2 regions of the Marinobacter flavimaris genome follow, and region 2 is predicted to be linked to the other one. Evidence: predicted binding sites of a transcription regulator. Region 2 holds the regulator's gene; the other holds the start of a gene.
The links. The regulator LexA, encoded in region 2, represses DNA repair genes until DNA is damaged. The targets are predictions, from matches to a motif close to CTGTNTNNNNANACAG.
Positions count from the first base shown of each region.

Region 1 (5,036 bases), 1.5 Mb from region 2:
GGTTACCTGCCTGGACCTCAACCGGTACGGAATGGCAGTGCTATGCCCCCGACCAGTAGAGCCGGGCGCCCGTCTGTTCATGGATTTTGACGGCAAGTACATCAGCGAATCGCGGGTTTGTGCCCGGGTGGTGGAATGCCAGCCCTTCCAGACCGGCTATCGCGTCAGTGTCCAGTTCAGCTATTGCCTGGACAAGAAGGGCTATTCACGAACTGTCGACAATGCCCTGTCGCGGATTGAAGGCTTCTACAACCGGTTTGCCAGCTGAGCCAGGCCTTCGGAATCAAACCAGCCCGGCGTCAAGGCTGGCCGCAACATACATCCCCAGCTCCCGACACTGATCTTCAAACTCTTCCCGGTATTCACCCCGGCAGATCAAAGGCTCCTGGACCAGCTTCCAGCGTAGCCCGGTAGTAATGCTTTCTATTGCCCGCTTGGTGCCCGTGCCGTCATGGCCGGCGCGAATGTAATAGGCAAAAGGTAGCCCCTGGGTTTTCTCGAGGCAGGGATAGTAGCTGCGATCGAAGAAGTCTTTTAAAGCACCACTCATATACCCGAGATTCTCAGTGGTGCCCAGAATAATGGCGTCGCAGGCAAGAACGTCTTCGGGACCGGCATCCAACGGTGCCAGAACGGTTACTTCAACGTTTTCGATATCTTCATGGCGGGCACCCTCATCCACAGCTTCTCGTAGGCGGAGGGTGTTCGGGGAAGGCGCATGGGCAACAATCAAAAGTTTCTTCATGCCATCCATACGTCCTCCCTACATCAAGCTTAGAGCAGCTCGCCGTTGGCTTCTGCGGGCTCTTCTTTTGCGTCTTTCTTGGGTTCAGGCTTGGGCATCAACTTGTCCCGAACCTTGGCTTCGATCTCGTTGGCAATGTCCATGTTTTCTTCCAGGAACTTGCAGGCGTTGGCCTTGCCCTGACCGATCTTGTCGCCATTGTAGGCGTACCAGGCTCCGGACTTGTCGACAAAGCCTTCCTTGACGCCCATATCCAGCACTTCCGCCATGTGGTAAATGCCCTTACCGTACATAATCTGGAACTCGGCCTGCTTGAACGGCGGCGATACTTTGTTCTTGACCACTTTCACGCGGGTCTCGTTACCGACCACTTCGTCACCATCTTTCACGGCACCAATGCGGCGGATATCAAGGCGAACGGAGGAGTAGAATTTCAGCGCGTTACCACCGGTGGTGGTTTCGGGCGAGCCAAACATAACCCCGATTTTCATACGGATCTGGTTGATGAAAATCATCAGGCAGTTAGCGTGTTTGACATTACCAGTCAGCTTGCGAAGCGCCTGGGACATCAGTCGCGCCTGCAGACCCACGTGGCTGTCGCCCATTTCACCCTCGATTTCCGCTTTCGGGGTCAGGGCCGCCACGGAGTCCACGATGATCACGTCTACCGCATTGGAACGAACCAGCATGTCGGCAATTTCCAGGGCCTGCTCACCGGTATCCGGCTGGGACACCAGAAGGTCGTCCACATTGACGCCCAGCTTTTCGGCGTAAACCGGATCGAGCGCGTGCTCGGCATCCACGAATGCGCAGGTTTTACCGGCTTTCTGTGCTTCGGCAATTACCTGCAGGGTGAGCGTCGTCTTACCGGAACTTTCCGGACCGTAGATTTCGCAAATTCGACCGTATGGAAGACCGCCAATACCCAGGGCAACGTCCAGGCCAAGGGAACCGGTGGAGACCGCAGGAATGGCTTCGCGGGGCTGATCGCCCATTTTCATCACGGCGCCCTTGCCGAACTGGCGCTCAATCTGCCCAAGTGCTGCGCTCAATGCTTTCTTGCGGTTGTCTTCCATCAGTGCAAACCCTCTGTCGCCTGGGCCGCCACCCTCAGGAAAAGGCTGGCAGCGAAATAGTGAATCGGGAATCTGTACAGCTCGAACAGCCCATTCCCTGTATATTTGAACAGTATTAAAACATAACCCGCAGAGGAGACCAACCCCTCCGGATGTGAAAGCCGTCAGACTTCGTCCACAAAATTGTTAACCCCTTGAAGGGCAAAGAGAACGGCCTGCCTGCGAACCTGATCACGATCACCCTCAAAGTGTTTTACCACGGCCACGGTGGAGGCCGGGCTGCTACCCCAGGCAAACCAGACGGTGCCCACAGGCTTTTCCTCGCTGCCACCGCCGGGCCCGGCAACACCACTGATAGCCACGGCAACGTCAGCATCTGTCGCCACCAGGGCACCGGCAACCATTTCCCGCACCACCGGTTCGCTGACCGCACCGTGTTCATCCAGCGATTTCCGGGTTACGCCCAGAAGCCCCTGCTTGGCCTCATTGCTGTACGTGACAAGGCCACCCAGCACGTAGGCCGAAGAACCGGCACGATCGGTCAGTACCTTCGCAACCCAGCCGCCGGTGCAACTCTCCGCCGTCGCAACGGTACGGCCGGTTGTCAGCAGTCGTTCACCAAGGCGGTTGCCTGCCTCTTCCAATTCCTGATCGCTGGCCAGCATAATGACCTCCTTCGTTTCATCACGGCGGTTATTTTCTTACAATTCACGCCTTCATCCAAAGCAAGGCTACCGGACCCGTTCATGTCAGCAGCTCAGACCGATCTTTCCAAGCACACCCCAATGATGCAGCAGTACCTGAAGATCAAGGGCCAGCACCCCAATGAACTGGTTTTTTACCGCATGGGGGACTTTTACGAACTGTTCTACGAAGATGCCAAGAAAGCGGCCGAGCTGATGGATATTACCCTCACCGCCCGGGGCCAATCTGGCGGCAATCCGATCCCCATGGCCGGCATCCCCTATCACTCTTCTGAGGGCTACATTGCCCGGCTGGTTCGGGCAGGTCAATCCATCGCCATCTGCGAACAGATCGGAGATCCTGCCACCAGCAAGGGGCCGGTTGAGCGACAGGTGGTGCGGATCGTCACACCGGGAACCCTGAGCGACGACGCCTACCTGGAAGATCGCAGGGACAATCTGCTGGTGGCTATCTATAACCATCGGGAGCAGTTCGGTTTTGCTTCACTCGATATCTCCAGCGGCCGTTTTGCCGTTTCAGAACTGGAGAACCTGGAAGCCCTGCAGGGTGAACTTCAGCGACTGCGCCCGGCGGAAATTCTGATCAGCGAGGATTTTCCTTACGAGGAAGTTCTGGAGGGCTTTACCGGAATTCGACGCCAGGGTCCCTGGCTGTTCGAATCCGATACCGCACGCCGTGTGATCACCCAGCAGCTGCAGGTGCGAGACCTGACCGGATTCGGCTGCGAAGACCTGAACCTGGCGGTCTGTGCCGCCGGCTGTCTGCTGCAGTACGCCAAGGAAACCCAGCGCACCGCCCTGCCCCATATTCGCAAGCTGACCCGCGAGCGTCGTGATGAAGCGGTCATTCTGGATGCCGCCAGCCGCCGCAACCTGGAGATCGACACCAACCTGATGGGCGGCCACCAGTACACACTGGCCTGGGTGATGGACCGTACCGCTACCTCCATGGGCGGACGGGAGCTTCGGCGCTGGCTGAACCGCCCGCTTCGGGACGTGAACATCGTCCGTCAGCGCCAGCAGGCCGTTTCGGCGCTCCTCGACGGATTTCACTACGAGCCTGTGCACGATCTGTTGAAAACCGTGGGCGACATTGAACGGGTACTGGCCCGAGTCGCCCTTCGGTCAGCGCGCCCTCGAGACCTGGCAAGGCTTCGGGATGCCTTCCAGGCACTGCCAGATCTGCAGGAAACCCTGAAACCGGTTAACTCCCACCATGTCGTCAAGCTGGCAACCATCATTGGTGAATACCCGGAACTGGCGGATCTGCTGGAGCGCTCCATTATCGACAACCCTCCGGTTGTGATCCGTGAGGGCGGTGTCATCCGGGAAGGCTTCGACGAGGAGCTGGACGAGCTGCGCAACATCAGCGAGAACGCCGGCCAGTATCTGTTGGACGTGGAAACCCGGGAACGGGACCGCACAGGCATCAGCACCCTGAAGGTGGGTTACAACCGGGTCCACGGCTATTACATCGAAATCAGCCGGGCCCAGTCGGACCAGGCGCCGGTGGATTACATTCGCCGACAGACCCTGAAGAATGCCGAGCGGTTCATTACGCCAGAGCTGAAAGAATTTGAAGACAAGGCCCTGAGCGCCAAGAGCCGGGCACTGGCCCGTGAGAAAGGCCTGTACGATGAGGTCCTGGAAACTGTGGCCGGGCAACTGGCACCATTGCAGGATGCAGCACAGGCGCTGGCCGAGCTGGACGTACTGAGCAATTTCGCCGAGCGCGCCACCTCCCTGCGTTTTTCGGCGCCGGAATTCAGCGAATCCCCCGGTTTCGACATCGAGGAAGGCCGCCACCCGGTGGTTGAACAATTGCTGGATGAGCCTTTCGTACCCAACGATCTGTTGATGGATACCCAGCGCCGCATGCTGGTGATCACCGGCCCGAACATGGGCGGTAAATCCACCTACATGCGCCAGGCCGCGCTGATCGCCCTGCTGGCTTACACCGGCAGTTTTGTGCCAGCCAACCGGGCGGTAATCGGCCCCGTGGACCGGATTTTCACCCGGATGGGCTCCTCCGACGACATCGCCGGCGGCCGGTCCACCTTCATGGTGGAAATGACCGAAACCGCCAACATCCTGCACAACGCCACCGAGCACAGCCTGGTGCTGATGGACGAGGTGGGCCGGGGCACCAGCACCTTTGATGGCCTGTCACTGGCCTGGGCCACCGCCGAGCACCTGGCCCGGGAAATCCGTTGCTACACCCTGTTTGCCACCCACTATTTCGAGCTCACCCATCTGGCCGATGAGTTGCAGCATGCCGTCAACGTGCATCTGACAGCCACCGAGCACGATGACAGCATCGTATTCCTGCACAACGTGCATGATGGCCCGGCGAGCCAGAGCTATGGGCTCCAGGTAGCCAAGCTGGCCGGCGTGCCCCAGGATGTGATCCGAAATGCCAAAACCCAGCTTTCCAATCTGGAAGGCTCTGCCTCTCCAAAGGCGCCGGCAGACATGGGCGGCGAACCGCAAAAAGACACACCCCGCACCAAA
Region 1 is NZ_CP171359.1:480,866-485,901, reverse strand. Features, by position in the region: gene ACGK9W_RS02465 (PilZ domain-containing protein) at 1-268, shown strand, start outside; gene ACGK9W_RS02460 (flavodoxin family protein) at 284-754, opposite strand; gene recA (recombinase RecA) at 775-1,821, opposite strand; gene pncC (nicotinamide-nucleotide amidase) at 1,986-2,486, opposite strand; gene mutS (DNA mismatch repair protein MutS) at 2,568-5,036, shown strand, end outside.
Region 1: the regulator LexA is predicted to act here: its motif matches at 1,919-1,934, upstream of recA (recombinase RecA).

Region 2 (5,036 bases):
AGAGCAGGTATTCCGGGTGCCATTGGATGCCCGTTAGCCATTGGCGTCCGGTGCTTTCAATAGCCTGTACAAACAGATCATTGTCCACGGCGGTCACGCGCAGGTTGCGGCCAAGGCGCTTGATGGCCTGGCTGTGAATCCGGTTGGCGCCGATCACCGGTGAGCGCATGGCTTGCTCAAGCCGGCTGTGCGTTACCAGTCGCACGGTTTGCAGGGGCAAGAGCAGTGGGCGATGCCGGGTATTGACCCTCAGCGGTGTCACGTTCTGGCACAGGGACCCGCCGTGGAAAACGTTGATGAACTGGGCGCCGCGGCAAATTCCGAGCACGGGAATGCCAATGGCTTCAGCCTGCTCAAGCAGTGACTGATCGGTTTTATCCCGCTTGCGGTCATAATTGGCGGTAACCTGTGGCTCCTGCCCATAACGTTCAGGATGGACGTGGGTGCCGCCTGACAGCACCAGGCCATCAAGCATCGGTACGGCAACCCGTGAACCGGGGCGAATATAGTGGGTCCGGGCACCGTGGAGGCGCAGACCCAGGCTGATCAGGCGATGGGCAAGGCTTTTTCGAGCGGGACCACTGATGCCGATCGTCAGGCCCGGAACCTCAAGTTCCTGTTCTTTGGACTCGTCAGACATACCCGTTTTTGGCCAGCCAGTCGTCAGTGGTTTCCCGCCAGCTGTGGGTCAGGTTGTGAAGATTCAGTTTGCGCCGCTCCCGGAACAGTTGCCGCATGTCGGCCAGGTCGTCGGGATTGTTGGCCAGTTGCTCCAGAACGACCCAGTCGTTCCAAACGGTTGAGAAATGCCAGCCGGGATTGTCGATGTCGCAATCCGGCAACCGGTAATGCAGGGTTGGCCTGCTTTTTATCCTGGGATCCTGAACATGACGTTCCAGCCGTTCCTTGTCCAGGTGGGCAAACAGTGGAAGCAGGTCAAGCGCGCGATTGCGGGTAGGATTGAACTCCAGGTAATCCTCCATGAGCTCCCCGAGGTTTGGATGATAGTTATCCTCCATCAGGAGCTCGGTGTAGCGGCCGTGCCAGGGTTCGATGTACGTAGTGAATTTGCGGCTGACGTCCAGTTGATGCCGGTGCTTGAGCCATTCATACAGGGCCGCGAACGCCTGGAAGTAACGAACCAGGGTCTCCGGGCTGAGGTCGGGCAACTCGGGATTAAGCTGCAGGCCAAACGCAAAATAGATGGCGTCCCGGCTGCCCAGTGCCCCGGCGTTCCTGAGTTTGTCGACGAGCGTTTCAATCACCTCGACGCTGGAAAACTTCAGGGGTGGGCTGATGATCTCGAGGGGTACCACGCGTTCGGCCGCGGCGTCGATCACATCCATCGCCTGACCACCGAGTTCACGAATGGATTCGGGGAGGCGCTCATCCGCCAGATCAAGATCCTTGATCGGATCGGAATCAAGCTCAACCGTGAAGTCGCCAAGAGCTGTCTGCAAGGTTGTCACATAGCGTGACTTGAGCTCAGGTGTGCCCTCCAGCATCTTCGCCGCCAATGTAACCAGCTCATCATAGCCCAGACCAGACAGTTCGATCTCGACGCCAACCCGGCGTTCCTTCCCTTCGTTCGTCTCTAGGATGTCAGGCATCCTGCAGGCACTGACTTGAGTCATGGTGCTCCCTGGTTCGTGAGGAATAGTGGCCTAACCATATCACACCGCTGTTGATCCTCATTATTAAGCGGTTGCAAGAAAATCAGGGAGCCGACTTTACACTGGATAAAACACTGTATATAGTCAGTTTACTGTATAAAAAAACAGGGCCGCCGGAGCCGCTCTTACGAGAGGTTGATGTTTGCCGCGGCCCGATCCCGATATAGCGGAGTAGCTTGATGAAGCTGACAGCAAGGCAGTCCCAGGTACTGGATATTATTCGCCGATACGTCGACGAGACCGGCTATCCGCCAACCCGTGCTGAAATCGCGGCAGAACTGGGCTTCCGTTCGGCCAACGCCGCGGAAGAACATCTCCGGGCATTGGCAAGGAAAGGTGCCATCGAGATGGTGCCGGGAGCCAGCCGCGGCATCCGTCTGCCTGAGGCGGAAGAGGACCTTGGCCTTCCGGTCATTGGTCAGGTTGCTGCCGGCAGTCCGATCCTTGCTCAGGAGCACATCGAGGACCACTGCACATTGCGGCCGGAATTCTTTTCGCCGTCTGCAGATTATCTTCTGCGGGTCCGGGGCATGAGCATGAAAGACATCGGTATTCTCGATGGCGACCTGCTGGCAGTTCACAGTACCCAGGATGTTCACAACGGCCAGGTGGTTGTTGCCCGGGTTGGCGATGAGGTCACGGTAAAGCGTTTCCGCAAGGAAGGCTCGAAAGTCTACCTGATTGCCGAAAACGAAGAATTCGCACCGATCGAAGTGGACCTGACCGAACAGGAGCTGTTCATCGAGGGTCTGGGTGTTGGTGTTATCCGCCGCTCTGACCTGCACTGAGCGGTTCGGATAGCCTCAGATAGTTTGAATAACGGGTGAATTATGGAACAAATGAGCTTTAATCAGAATCTGGCCTACAACCCCAATGCTCTGTCCTGTTCAGTGTCGGCAACCGCCGCCCGCGAGCGACGTTCCGTCATTCGCGCCCGACGCGCTCCGGAAACCACCGAACCCAAAGTCTGTGGCAATGTGACGGAGATCATTCTGCCGGAAGGCCAGGTAGAAAATTTCCAGCTGCTGTTGCCAATGCTGACCCAGCTGAATCAGGAGAAGCGTTGGCTGGCCTGGATCGACCCGCCCCAGGCGCTGGTTAGCAAGTGGCAAAAAATGCACGGGATTGTCGCCGGCGAATTGCTGGTGCTGCGTTCAACACCGGACTATCCTGCCCAGGACCTGGCAGAGCGAGCCCTCAGTGCCGGCACCTGTCACGCGGTGGTCATGTGGACCCGTAAACTGGGGCGAACTGCCTTCGAATCCCTGCAAAGAGCCTCGGCCGAGGGCAATAGCCACGGCGTCGTTCTCAGGCAGCGTTAACCGATCAATGCAGAGTGTAGGAGGGCTGGGCGTCTGAGGCGTCCAGTTCGTCATCTTCCCAGTCGATATCGTGGGCAACATTGCCTACAGCCTCAATGCCAGCTGCAATCATTGCTTTGGCAACCGACATATCCCGATCTTCCATCATTTCCCGGGCTTCTTCCGAAAAAGAGATTTTTACCAGTGGCGCACTGTCATCATCAATGCGGCGCAGGGCGTAATCGCCATTGGTCAATTGCACGATTTCAAAAAACGATGGTGACATTCAATAAACCTTCAAGTTAATACGATTTGAATAACCGGAGCTGGGAGTGGCTTACCACTCGCTGTGCTGCTCTTCCAGATCGTCGGCAAAATGTTTGACGGCGGTCAGCGTTTTCATCAACGCAGCCGACGATCGATCCGGGCCGGAATCGGCCGATACCGCAATGATGTTTTCCTCGCTCACGGTTTTTTTGGTCGCCGGGGGTCTGCTTTGGGCGCGCTCGAGTTGCTCCAGATGGTTCCACCAACTCCCGGATCGCTGTTCCAGCTCCTTCAGGCGGCCAACTTCACTCGGTTCTGGCCCGATAAGAGCGACCAGCTCATCAAGGGTTGAAGGCTCCTCTGATTTTCTCTGGTATAGCCTCGCAACCATGACCAGCAACAGTTTTCGAGACCGCAGAAGCAGCTCGATCGCCCCCTGAATAGCGGCCTCCCGGCGCAGCGCCTGTTCCGCCTCGTTGGGACGTTGTTCCTGAGCCTCGTCTGTGGGCCGGTCGAGTGGCTGAAGCAGCGTGCGGGCGAGAAAGAGCTTTTGAGAAACCAGTGAGTGCCATTGCGAGGCCATGGAATACCTTCAATCCCCCAGCGCGGGTATAACCCCGAAAATTAATTCGTCACTATATCATTTTCGCTATCAAATTTCTTCCATTCTCTGTGCGGTGAGGTTTCACAATAAAACACAAACATTCACTTGAAACGACCGTTTGAATTTGGCAAAAAGGCGCCCGGCTGTGCGAGTTCTGCTCGTGGCGGCTACCCAACAGCATGAATTTCTGGAGGTGTAAGGGATGCGAAGCCAACTGGTTGCAGGTGTCGCACTGGTTTTTCTCGGGTTTTCCGGACAGGCCCTGTCCAAGGTCACGGCCGCCGAGGCCGAGCGGCTGGGTGGTGAACTGACCCCGGTCGGAGCCGAAAAGGCGGGCAACCGCTCAGGCAGCATACCCGAATGGACCGGAGGTTTGGCCACGCCGCCGGACGGCTGGCGTGAGGGGCAAGTGGAAATTAACCCGTTTCCCGAAGACGAGGCTCTTTTCGTTGTTACCTCCAACAACCTGGAGCTATACAGGGACAAGCTTTCAGACGGTCACATTGCCATGCTGGAGAAGTATGGGCCCGACTTCTTCATGCCGGTTTACCAGACCCGACGGACTGCCGCGTTTCCCGAGCACGTCTACGACAAATTTCGTGAGAACGCGCTGACAGCGCAGTTGCTGGACAATGGTAACGGCGTTCGTGACACCATCATGACCAGTCCCTTCCCGATTCCAAAAAATGGTCTGGAGGTTATCTGGAACCATATCCTGCGCTATCGGGGCGAAGAAACTTCCCTGCGTAGTGCCTCTGCAACGCCCCAGAGGGATGGCTCCTACAACCCGGTGGTCAATGATTACGACTACTTCATCGCATACAGCCAGAGGGGTGCGGAGCTGGCGGAAATCGATAACAAGATTTTTTACCTGAAGACGGACACTGTCTCACCGTCGTCACTGGCCGGCACCATCACGCTGGTGCATGAAACGCTTGACCAGGTGCGGTCGCCGCGTCTTGCGTGGCGGTACGATTCCGGTTCCCGTCGTCTTCGCCGGTCGCCCAACCTGGCCTACGAAACCGACCTGCCGAATTCATCCTCGCTGCGGTCCGTCGACCAGAAAGACATGTACAACGGTGCGCCTAACCAATACGACTGGGAGCTGAAAGGCAAGCGCGAGTTGTTCGTGCCCTACAATGCCTACAAGCTTCACGGGCCAGAAATCGAAGCCGACGACGTGATTCGTCC
Region 2 is NZ_CP171359.1:1,992,855-1,997,890, reverse strand. Features, by position in the region: gene ACGK9W_RS09275 (gamma-glutamyl-gamma-aminobutyrate hydrolase family protein) at 1-640, opposite strand, end outside; gene ACGK9W_RS09270 (amidoligase family protein) at 633-1,634, opposite strand; gene lexA (transcriptional repressor LexA) at 1,850-2,461, shown strand; gene ACGK9W_RS09260 (cell division inhibitor SulA) at 2,504-2,995, shown strand; gene ACGK9W_RS09255 (hypothetical protein) at 3,000-3,260, opposite strand; gene ACGK9W_RS09250 (DUF6586 family protein) at 3,312-3,824, opposite strand; gene ACGK9W_RS09245 (DUF1329 domain-containing protein) at 4,048-5,036, shown strand, end outside.